Regions from separate parts of the Paenibacillus sp. LRG-1 genome, predicted to be linked through region 1. Evidence: riboswitches for the same ligand, from Rfam matches in the RefSeq annotation. Region 1 holds a riboswitch; the other holds the start of a gene.
What was found. Region 1 has a riboswitch for ZMP and ZTP ahead of ACUUJN_RS04490 (bifunctional 5,10-methylenetetrahydrofolate dehydrogenase/5,10-methenyltetrahydrofolate cyclohydrolase). Riboswitches for the same ligand answer to the same signal wherever they lie in the genome.
Positions count from the first base shown of each region.

Region 2: linked by a shared signal. The riboswitch ahead of ACUUJN_RS24420 (TIGR01440 family protein) and the one ahead of ACUUJN_RS04490 (bifunctional 5,10-methylenetetrahydrofolate dehydrogenase/5,10-methenyltetrahydrofolate cyclohydrolase) in region 1 are both predicted to bind ZMP and ZTP.

Region 1 covers NZ_CM170126.1:995,629-1,000,004, forward strand. Annotated here, with positions in the region: gene ACUUJN_RS04475 (winged helix-turn-helix transcriptional regulator) at 1-350, shown strand, start outside; gene ACUUJN_RS04480 (ABC transporter substrate-binding protein) at 543-1,535, shown strand; gene ACUUJN_RS04485 (cyclodeaminase/cyclohydrolase family protein) at 1,755-2,390, opposite strand; gene ACUUJN_RS04490 (bifunctional 5,10-methylenetetrahydrofolate dehydrogenase/5,10-methenyltetrahydrofolate cyclohydrolase) at 2,387-3,253, opposite strand; ZMP/ZTP riboswitch at 3,365-3,449, opposite strand; gene desA (Delta(5) desaturase DesA) at 3,663-4,376, shown strand, end outside.
Region 2 covers NZ_CM170126.1:5,518,567-5,522,942, forward strand. Annotated here, with positions in the region: gene ACUUJN_RS24415 (serine hydroxymethyltransferase) at 1-962, opposite strand, end outside; gene ACUUJN_RS24420 (TIGR01440 family protein) at 1,083-1,670, opposite strand; ZMP/ZTP riboswitch at 1,891-1,972, opposite strand; gene ACUUJN_RS24425 (low molecular weight protein arginine phosphatase) at 2,051-2,635, opposite strand; gene ACUUJN_RS24430 (manganese efflux pump MntP) at 2,740-3,300, opposite strand; gene ACUUJN_RS24435 (L-threonylcarbamoyladenylate synthase) at 3,443-4,376, opposite strand, start outside.

The sequences.
Region 1 (4,376 bases):
ATGATCAGGCGTGTCCAGTTGAGTTCACGCTGGACGTGATTGGGGGCAAATGGAAAGGGATTATTTTATATCATCTCATGTATGGGACTAAGCGATTTAGTGATTTTCGGCGGATCTGTCCGGGAATTACTCAGCGTATGCTGACACTCCAATTGCGTGAGCTGGAAGAGGACGGAGTCGTTCACCGTGAAGTCTACCAACAGGTTCCTCCTAAGGTCGAATACTCTCTCACCGAATTCGGAAAAACGCTCATCCCGATTATTAACCTGATGAAGGATTGGGGAGAAGAATATAAAACAAAACAGCGATCACCAGAAAGCAGCCTTCAGCAACCTAGCCCCAATGTGTAGGTTTTGAGACGGCTCCACAAAGAAGACCTGGCCATCATTTTGGCAGGTCTTTTCATTTTTAAAGTGAAATGATGCAAAGTTCGTTTTTCAGTTGACAGTAAGGACGACGCTTGATATATTTCTTACGATATTGATAATCATTATCATGTGTATCGGGAAGATCATCTTCACAATATATAGGGGGCTAATCAGTTGAAAAGAAAATCGTATTTTATGATGACAGCTATGTTACTTGTATTGTCTGTACTCATCAGCGCTTGCGGCGGAAATAATAATGGAAGTAATCCGGCTTCATCTTCAGGAGATAAGCAAGAGTCGGCTACTACTGGAGAGACTAGAAGCTTTAAAACGGTTAAGGGGGATATTCAAATTCCTGCTAAGCCCCAGCGTATTGTAACGGATTTTTACGGCGGAGAATTGCTGTCCGTGGGTGCTAACGTGGTGGGTGTAGAGCCGACTGCGTTTCAAAATCCTTTTCTGACCGATTTGCTGAAGGAAAAAAGAACCAAAGAGGTGGGTGATCCGACCAATTTGGAAAAGACGCTGGAACTCAAACCTGATCTGATCGTGGTTATGAAGGATACGAATTATGAGGCTTTGTCTAAAATCGCACCTACCCTGTACATTCCGTACGGCACGACGACTAATATCTATGACACGGTCAAGCTGTTCGGCGATATCACCGGGGAAAAGGAGAAGGCTGAGCAATTTATTGCTGCATTTGATAAAAAGGCCGCTGAAGGTCGCGCACGTCTTAAAGGTGTGATTGACGAAAAGGCAACTTTCGGTTTGTATGAGCTGACGGACAAGCACGCACTTTGGATCTTTGGCGACAATGCGGGTCGCGGCGGCCAAGCTGTATACAATGCGCTTAAACTGAACATGCCAAAGAAAACAGTGAACTCCAAGGAACAAACGGTGCAGCTTTCGATGGAGGTATTGCCACAGTATGACGCAGATTATATGTTCCTGACTACGTATGACCCCGAGAAAAAGGGTGACGCGCTCAAGCAACTAAAGTCGTCCGCTGTGTGGGGGAATCTTCCTGCGGTGAAGAACAATAGAGTGTTCTTTAACGATTTTGATACGTATTATCGCTATGATCCAATCGCTATTACCGGGCAAATTGATATGATCGTAGATATGCTGGTCGAAAGAGAAAAAGAGAATAAAGCTAAACAATAGGTGTGAGATTCTGCGTTGTAATGAATTGCCCAAAACGACTAAGAGATCGCATAATACACGCAGTATCTAGCAATAAAAACCAGTCCAACATGAATCATGTTTGGACTGGTTTTTTATTTACTATTTCGTCGTAATTTCGATAGTATCTTCTTTTTGTATCCAATCAGTTATTTTTTTGAAGAAATGTTTTAGAACAGGTTAAACACGGTTATGAGCAGACTAATTCGCTATTCGACTGCGTACCATCAACAAGGTTTGTTCTTTGATTTGTCCGATTTCACGGATGAGTGCGGCTGTCTTGGTCTCATAGGAGTATTTGACATCCAAGTCTTTCAGCGAAGCAAGGTTAATGTCGATGGTAAGCAGGGCAGATTGAGCTGCTGCTTCGAACAGGATCGCGCCGATGCCAAGATCTGAAATCACATTTTTATTGGACATTTCCACAATGTTGTAGGCTTGCGACAATCCGTCCCGGCATACTTCCAGCAGGCGCATGGGTACCTCAATGGCAGCGATCACCGCTGTCTGTAGGGAATGGGTACGATAGCGCTTTTCTTCGTCTGTTTCCTTGGGCAAACGCAGCGCGGTCATGTACTGTTCAAAGGATTGGATGTCTGCGACCATTAGTTCCTCACAATGTGTAGACAATCTTTCCATGCTACTAATGACATCCGTGATTTGTTCATGGATGTGCGCATATTTTTCTCCTTGTGAAAGGTTGGCGGTCATGGAGGTCATAGCCGCGCCTAGTGCCGCAGCCAATGCGGATACACTTCCTCCGCCGGGGGTAGGCGCTGCACTTGCAGCCTCTTTCAGAAAATGTCCGATGGAATTGTTCCACGACAGTTCACTCATGAATAGACCACCTCTCTGGAGTAGTGTTGCAGATGTATCGCTTTGAGCAGATTTTTGTACAAAATCGCAGTCGTTAAGGTGCCAACACCGCCGGGAACCGGAGAAATGGCATGTACCTTTTCACCCACGTTTGAAGCAGCGTCACCCACGATTTTTCCTTCCAGTGTCTCGTTAATTCCTGCATCCACGAGAATCAGACCGGGATGGACCATATCCTGCGTAATCACATCAGGGCATCCGACTGCGACGAAGGCAATGTCTGCATGGCTCAGATGCTCTGCAATATCACGCGTACCTGCATGACAGGCGGTAACGGTGGCATTTTCTCTTTGCAACATGTGGAAAAGGGGAAGTCCCACTGTCTGCCCGATGCCCACGAGCGTGACATTTTTGCCTGCCAAGGTGTGACCGTAATGCTTGAGCAGCTCGATACAGGCTTGAGGTGTTGCGGGATATAGTCCGGCGTCACCTGTTACGGTAGCCAGCTTGTTATCAGGTGTTATTCCATCAATATCCTTGTAGGGGGCGATGGATTGTTTAATAACGGAGGCAGAAAGATGTTGGGGAAGCGGCAGTTCCAGCATAATGCCATGTACATGGGATGCATCGTTCAGACTGCCGATCAGGTGCAGTAGCTCGGCTTCGCTAACATGACGGTCAAAAGTATGGAGATGAAATGAGATTCCCAGCTTCTCCGCTATTTTTTGCTTGGTCCGTGCATAGTATGCAGATGCCGGATCGCCTTCTACCAATAGGGTCGCCAGATGGGGACGGTGTCCTTGCTGCTTCATTTTTTCTACCTGTGAACGGATCGTTGCATATACTTGCTCAGCTGCTTCTTTGGATTTCATGATTATAGCCATAGTCCGTGCCTCCTCTGAATTTATCGCATGATTTATCAACAGGGTGTCATGGTCTTAAAACGAAAAAAAAGTATTTGCACAAGGTCGTCAAGACAGACGAATCCTCTGCAAATACTTCTCCCAGGCGAACGGTACGCTTTTTTTGTATGCTCCCTCGTGGTTCATTCCACTGACTTCGCCAGTCACATACAGCGTTATTATACCTTATATTTTAACAAATAATCATCAGAAAAGAAACCCGCGAACATTTGGAAAACGGGTTGTGTTACTTGTCTATATGACAAATGTCATATACCCGAGCTGACGTTTATGACTACAGCGCCTAGAGGCTTTACCTTATACTGAGATTAGATCAACATGTACGCCTAACAGGATCAAGGTATAGGCGTCATTTTAAAGGAGGATCATAATGAGTATGACACAACTCCCATTAGCCCAATTGAAAAAAAATATGGCTCCCTACGAGAAAATAAACACAAAATCCAGCGTTCTGCAACTCATCAATACCTTGGGTCCACTGATCCTATTGTGGTATGCTGCTTATCTTAGTCTGTCGGTTTCGTACTGGCTGACACTTCCAATTGCCATTGTTGCATCGGGGTTTGTGGTACGGACATTTATTATTTTTCATGATTGTGGTCATCAATCCTTCTTCAAAAGCCGCAAGCTGAACGACATTGTGGGAACGATTACAGGTATTATTACGCTCTGTCCTTATCACCAATGGAAAAATAGTCACGCAATCCACCATGCAACCAGCAGTAATCTGGATAAAAGAGGCACAGGTGACATGTGGGTGCTTACGGTAGAAGAGTACACAGAGGCTTCCACATGGACACGGCTGGCCTATCGCATATATCGAAATCCTTGGGTTATGTTTGGACTAGGTCCGATCTATACTTTTTTGATTTCCTATCGGTTTAATATCAAGACAGCCAAACGCAAGGAAAAAATGAACACCTATGTGACGAATATATCCATCGTTGTATTGTACGCACTGTTGTCATGGGCTATTGGATGGCAGGCCTTCCTTCTGGTACAGGCACCTATCTTTTTTGTATCTGGTATGTTGGGAATCTGGCTGTTCTATGTACAACACCAATTTGAGGATTCGTATTTTGAG
Region 2 (4,376 bases), 1.5 Mb from region 1:
AAATTGCGCGTATCCAACAGCATCAGATGGTTATCCGTACCACCGGATACAATGTTAATCCCCTCAGCCAGCAGTGTTTCAGCCAGCACCTGTGCGTTGCGGACTACGTTTTGCGCATAGGTTTTGAACGATGGCTGGAGCGCTTCACCCAAAGCAACCGCTTTGGACGCAATCACATGCATCAGTGGCCCCCCTTGAGTACCAGGGAAAATAGCTTTATCAATCGCTTGCGCCCATGCTTTGCGAGTCAGAATCAGACCCCCACGCGGACCACGCAGCGTTTTGTGTGTCGTTGTTGTTACAAATTGGGCATGCGGAACTGGACTTGGGTGAATTCCCGCTGCCACAAGACCTGCGATATGTGCCATATCCACCATGAACAAAGCACCTACATCATTGGCAATGGAAGCAAAAGCTTCAAAATCAATAGTACGCGGATATGCACTCGCGCCAGCTACAATCAGACGAGGACGGTGCTTGAAGGCTGCCTTACGCACTTCATCGTAGTCGATGCGGAAGTTGTCTTCGCGTACACCATAGGCAGCAAAGTTATACAACAAGCCGGAAGCGTTAACCGGACTTCCGTGTGTTAAGTGGCCACCATGCGCCAGATTCATACCCAGTACAGTATCTCCAGGTTGGAGAGCTGCCAGATACACCGCCATGTTGGCTTGTGCTCCAGAGTGAGGCTGCACGTTAGCATGCTCGGCGCCGAACAGTTCTTTCGCGCGGTCACGTGCGATGTCTTCAACGATATCTACATGCTCACAGCCACCATAGTAGCGTTTGTTCGGATAACCTTCAGCATATTTATTCGTCAGCACGGAGCCCATGGCTTCCATTACTGCTTCACTGACAATGTTCTCGGATGCGATTAGCTCGATATTGTGGCGTTGTCGTTTCAGTTCAAGTCCCATTGCTTCCATCACTGCCGGGTCACTTTTACGCAGGTGTTCCATCATGATTGATTACTCCCTCTCCATAGTCAATTGTTGGGTATACAAGCAAACGCCTGCTCCTCTGTTGGGTACCTCATCATCAATGCAAAAAAGATTAGTACAAACATGCCGCCATGCCAAATGCTAATCGCAGTTTCCGCCGACTTCTTGCTCCAGACTGTACACCGCCCGTTGTCCGCCAATAAGTGGAGGACGGGTGAACGCTGCTGTCACACGTGCTTCGCCAATCCAGCGAAGGCTTGGGCGAAACGGAACAGCAATGGGTCGCAGATGCATGCCAATCAGCGTTTCGCCGATGTCTATCCCGGCATGAGCCTGCACGTTCGCCGCCAAACACGCGTCGCTCATAGAACGATAGGCGACGGTAGCCATAGAGCCTCCTGCTGTACGAACAGGAACAGCTGCAACCTCCATCAGTCCCAATCGCTCCAGCACAGCCCGTTCAACGACCAGCGCTCGGTTCAAATGCTCACAGCATTGAAACGCCACATCAAAGCCATACTCCCTGCGAACAGACTCTACTCCAGACAACAGTTGCTGAGCCACATCGAGCGCTCCCGCCGTACCAATCCGACTTCCAGCCACTTCACTTGTGCTAACGCCGATAACCAGCAGGCGACCAGCCTTGAGACTGGCTGCTTCTGCGATTTCCCGCACGACAGAAGTGGTCTGTGCTTCCAGCGGAATCTCATGATCTAATTGTTCCACCATTGGAACCTCCTTTGGTTGAACAGCCTCTCAGAGACTAGGCACGGTCTCATGCCCCAAGTTCAACACACTCTCTCCTGATCACAATCTGACTATATTATAGCCGATGTTTCAGATTTCGAGCAGAAAAAATGGAAGAATCTTTAATGGAATCAACTCTCAGCTAAAAATCTGGCATAACTTGTATATGAAAAAAAGAGCAGTCCACACCTATGTGGAATTGCTCTTTTGCCCAGGCGACCGGCCGTATATCCGATGCTCCATCGTGGTTAATCCCACTTTTGTCGCCAGTTACATCGGATTCTCATTTTTCCACCTTATCTTAACGGATTAACCGCCGAAAATCAACAGATTCCGTACAAAACAGATGAGTAATACCAATTTTATTCGGAAGATGCCTTTAGCTTGTCCAGCAGCTTATGCAGTGCCGTACGGATTTCCGCAGCTGTGACATCGTAATCTTCTCGCGAACCGCCAAACGGATCAGAAATATCAAAGCCCGGAATCCGTTGGTGTAATTCAATCATTCGTTCACGCTCCTGCGCCGATAGCTCTTGTCCGAGTGAAGCCATCAACTGCTGTGAAGCATATAAACTATCCAACTCCTGTACATCATTCAACACCGCATCCCGGTTCTCCACATATTCCTTAAGCGTAAATACTTTGCCCGCCGTTTGGGGAAAGCGCTGAATTACGTGCTGTTTATGTCCTTGCGTCAAGGTTAAGATCAGATGCGCCCACCCGGCAAGCCCGTCGCTCAAAGAGGTTGAAGTGATCTGATCGGATATATCATGATCACGTAGAACCGCCTCTGCATGTCGGGATATTGGCGTGCCTTCCATCGCGGCTACTCCCGCAGAACGTACTTCCAGTTCTAGCCCATGCTCAGCAGCCAACTTACGCAGCATCCCTTCAGCCATTGGACTGCGACAGGTATTCCCTGTGCATACGAATAAGATATTCTTCAACGTTTTCACCCCCCGTATGTTAAAAAAATATATAAACAGAGGATTACTATAGTTCTAATCCCTTACTATAATCCTGCATTTATTTTACACTGTCTACGCTAAAATCAAAACATAAACATAAAGCCGAATGCCAGCAAAATGGCACCGCCCACTGCTTCTCCATAATCTCCTAGATTGCGGCTGACCTTGCGACCCAGCAGCAGACCCAACATCGCCATTGCTCCCCCGCAAAAACCAAACGCCAAAACGGACAGCACCAGATCACTTTGGAACATACCTAGTGACACTCCTACAGAAAATGAGTCAACGCTCACCCCAAGTGCAAACAGCAAAAGGCCTAAAGGCGAACGATGATCCAATACCTGTACGCCGTCCCCTTTAAAGGAATTATACACCATATGCCCGCCCAAAAGGATGAGTAACCCCCCTGCGAAGTAGGCCGTCACATGACCTAATAAAGAACTCATATAATGGCCTGTGAACATTCCCAGCAATGGCATCAGAATGTGAAAAAAACCAATAACAGTACTGATGCGCAGCACGTCTCGCAGGCGTATCCCCTTCATGCCGATCCCTACGCCCAGCGATAACGCATCCATTCCTAGCGCTACCGCCATGATCAGAATCGTTACAACCTGCCCGGCATGGGCAGAGGCTGCCAGCATACTCCATCCCTCCATTATCCGTCTGTTCTTGTACACGTTATGCGGACAAGGGGGAAATCAGTACAAGCATACACTGAAAGTACCCAATACCGAGATGAGGAGGGAGGAAAATTTAATATAAGAGGCTCTGATTCGACAGAAGCTACAAGCGGACGATTCGGTGACCTGCCGCTTTAAGCAGGCGGTTCATGACGGCGTCTCCCAATCCTTTCGGCGGACAGGATTCCGCCAAAATGTAGGTGACGCCGTCCTCGTCGCAGCGGCGCAGCACGCCGTACAGGCGCTGCGCTGCCTCATGGAGCGCGTCCAGCTTGCCTAGCGTGTAGACGCGCTCTCCGGCGTAGCCGGCGGCATGCTCGTCAAACGCGAGCACTGCCGTGCGCTCCCCGCGCGCGGAAGCCTCCGCCAGCGCGGCGCGAATCCAGCCCGTCACCTCAACGGACGACGGGCCTTGTACCACGCTCAAGCGGCCTCGCGGCGCGTAGTGCGTGTACTTCATGCCTGGCGAGCGCGGCGCCGGGCTGTCCGCGTCTTCCCCAGGCGTAGCGGCCAACGCCGGGTCCAGCACGACGGCGCGAGCAACCGCAGCGAGCTGCTCGGCCGTCACGCCGCCGGGGCGCAGGATGGTGACGGTTCCGTCGTCACCCGCCTGCACCACCGTGGACTCCAGCCCCACCCCCGTGGGACCTCCGTCCAAAATGCCGCCGATGCGGCCCTCCAGATCCTCCCGCACATGCTGTGCAAGGGTGGGACTGGGTCTTCCCGACCGGTTGGCGCTTGGCGCAGCAAGCGGACAACCCGCTTCAGCGATCAAACGAAGCGCTATCGGATGATCCGGCATGCGCACACCAACCGTGTTCAGCCCGGCTGTCACACGCGATGACAGTGCCTGCGGCACTACCGGCAATACGAGAGTCAGCGGTCCCGGCCAGAACATATTCATCAGCGCTCGGGCTGTATCGTTTATTTCTGCTACCATACCCTCTAATTGATCAGCATCAGAAATATGTACAATGAGCGGGTTATCGGAAGGGCGTCCTTTGGCAGCAAATACCGCCTCCACCGCTTTTGTACTA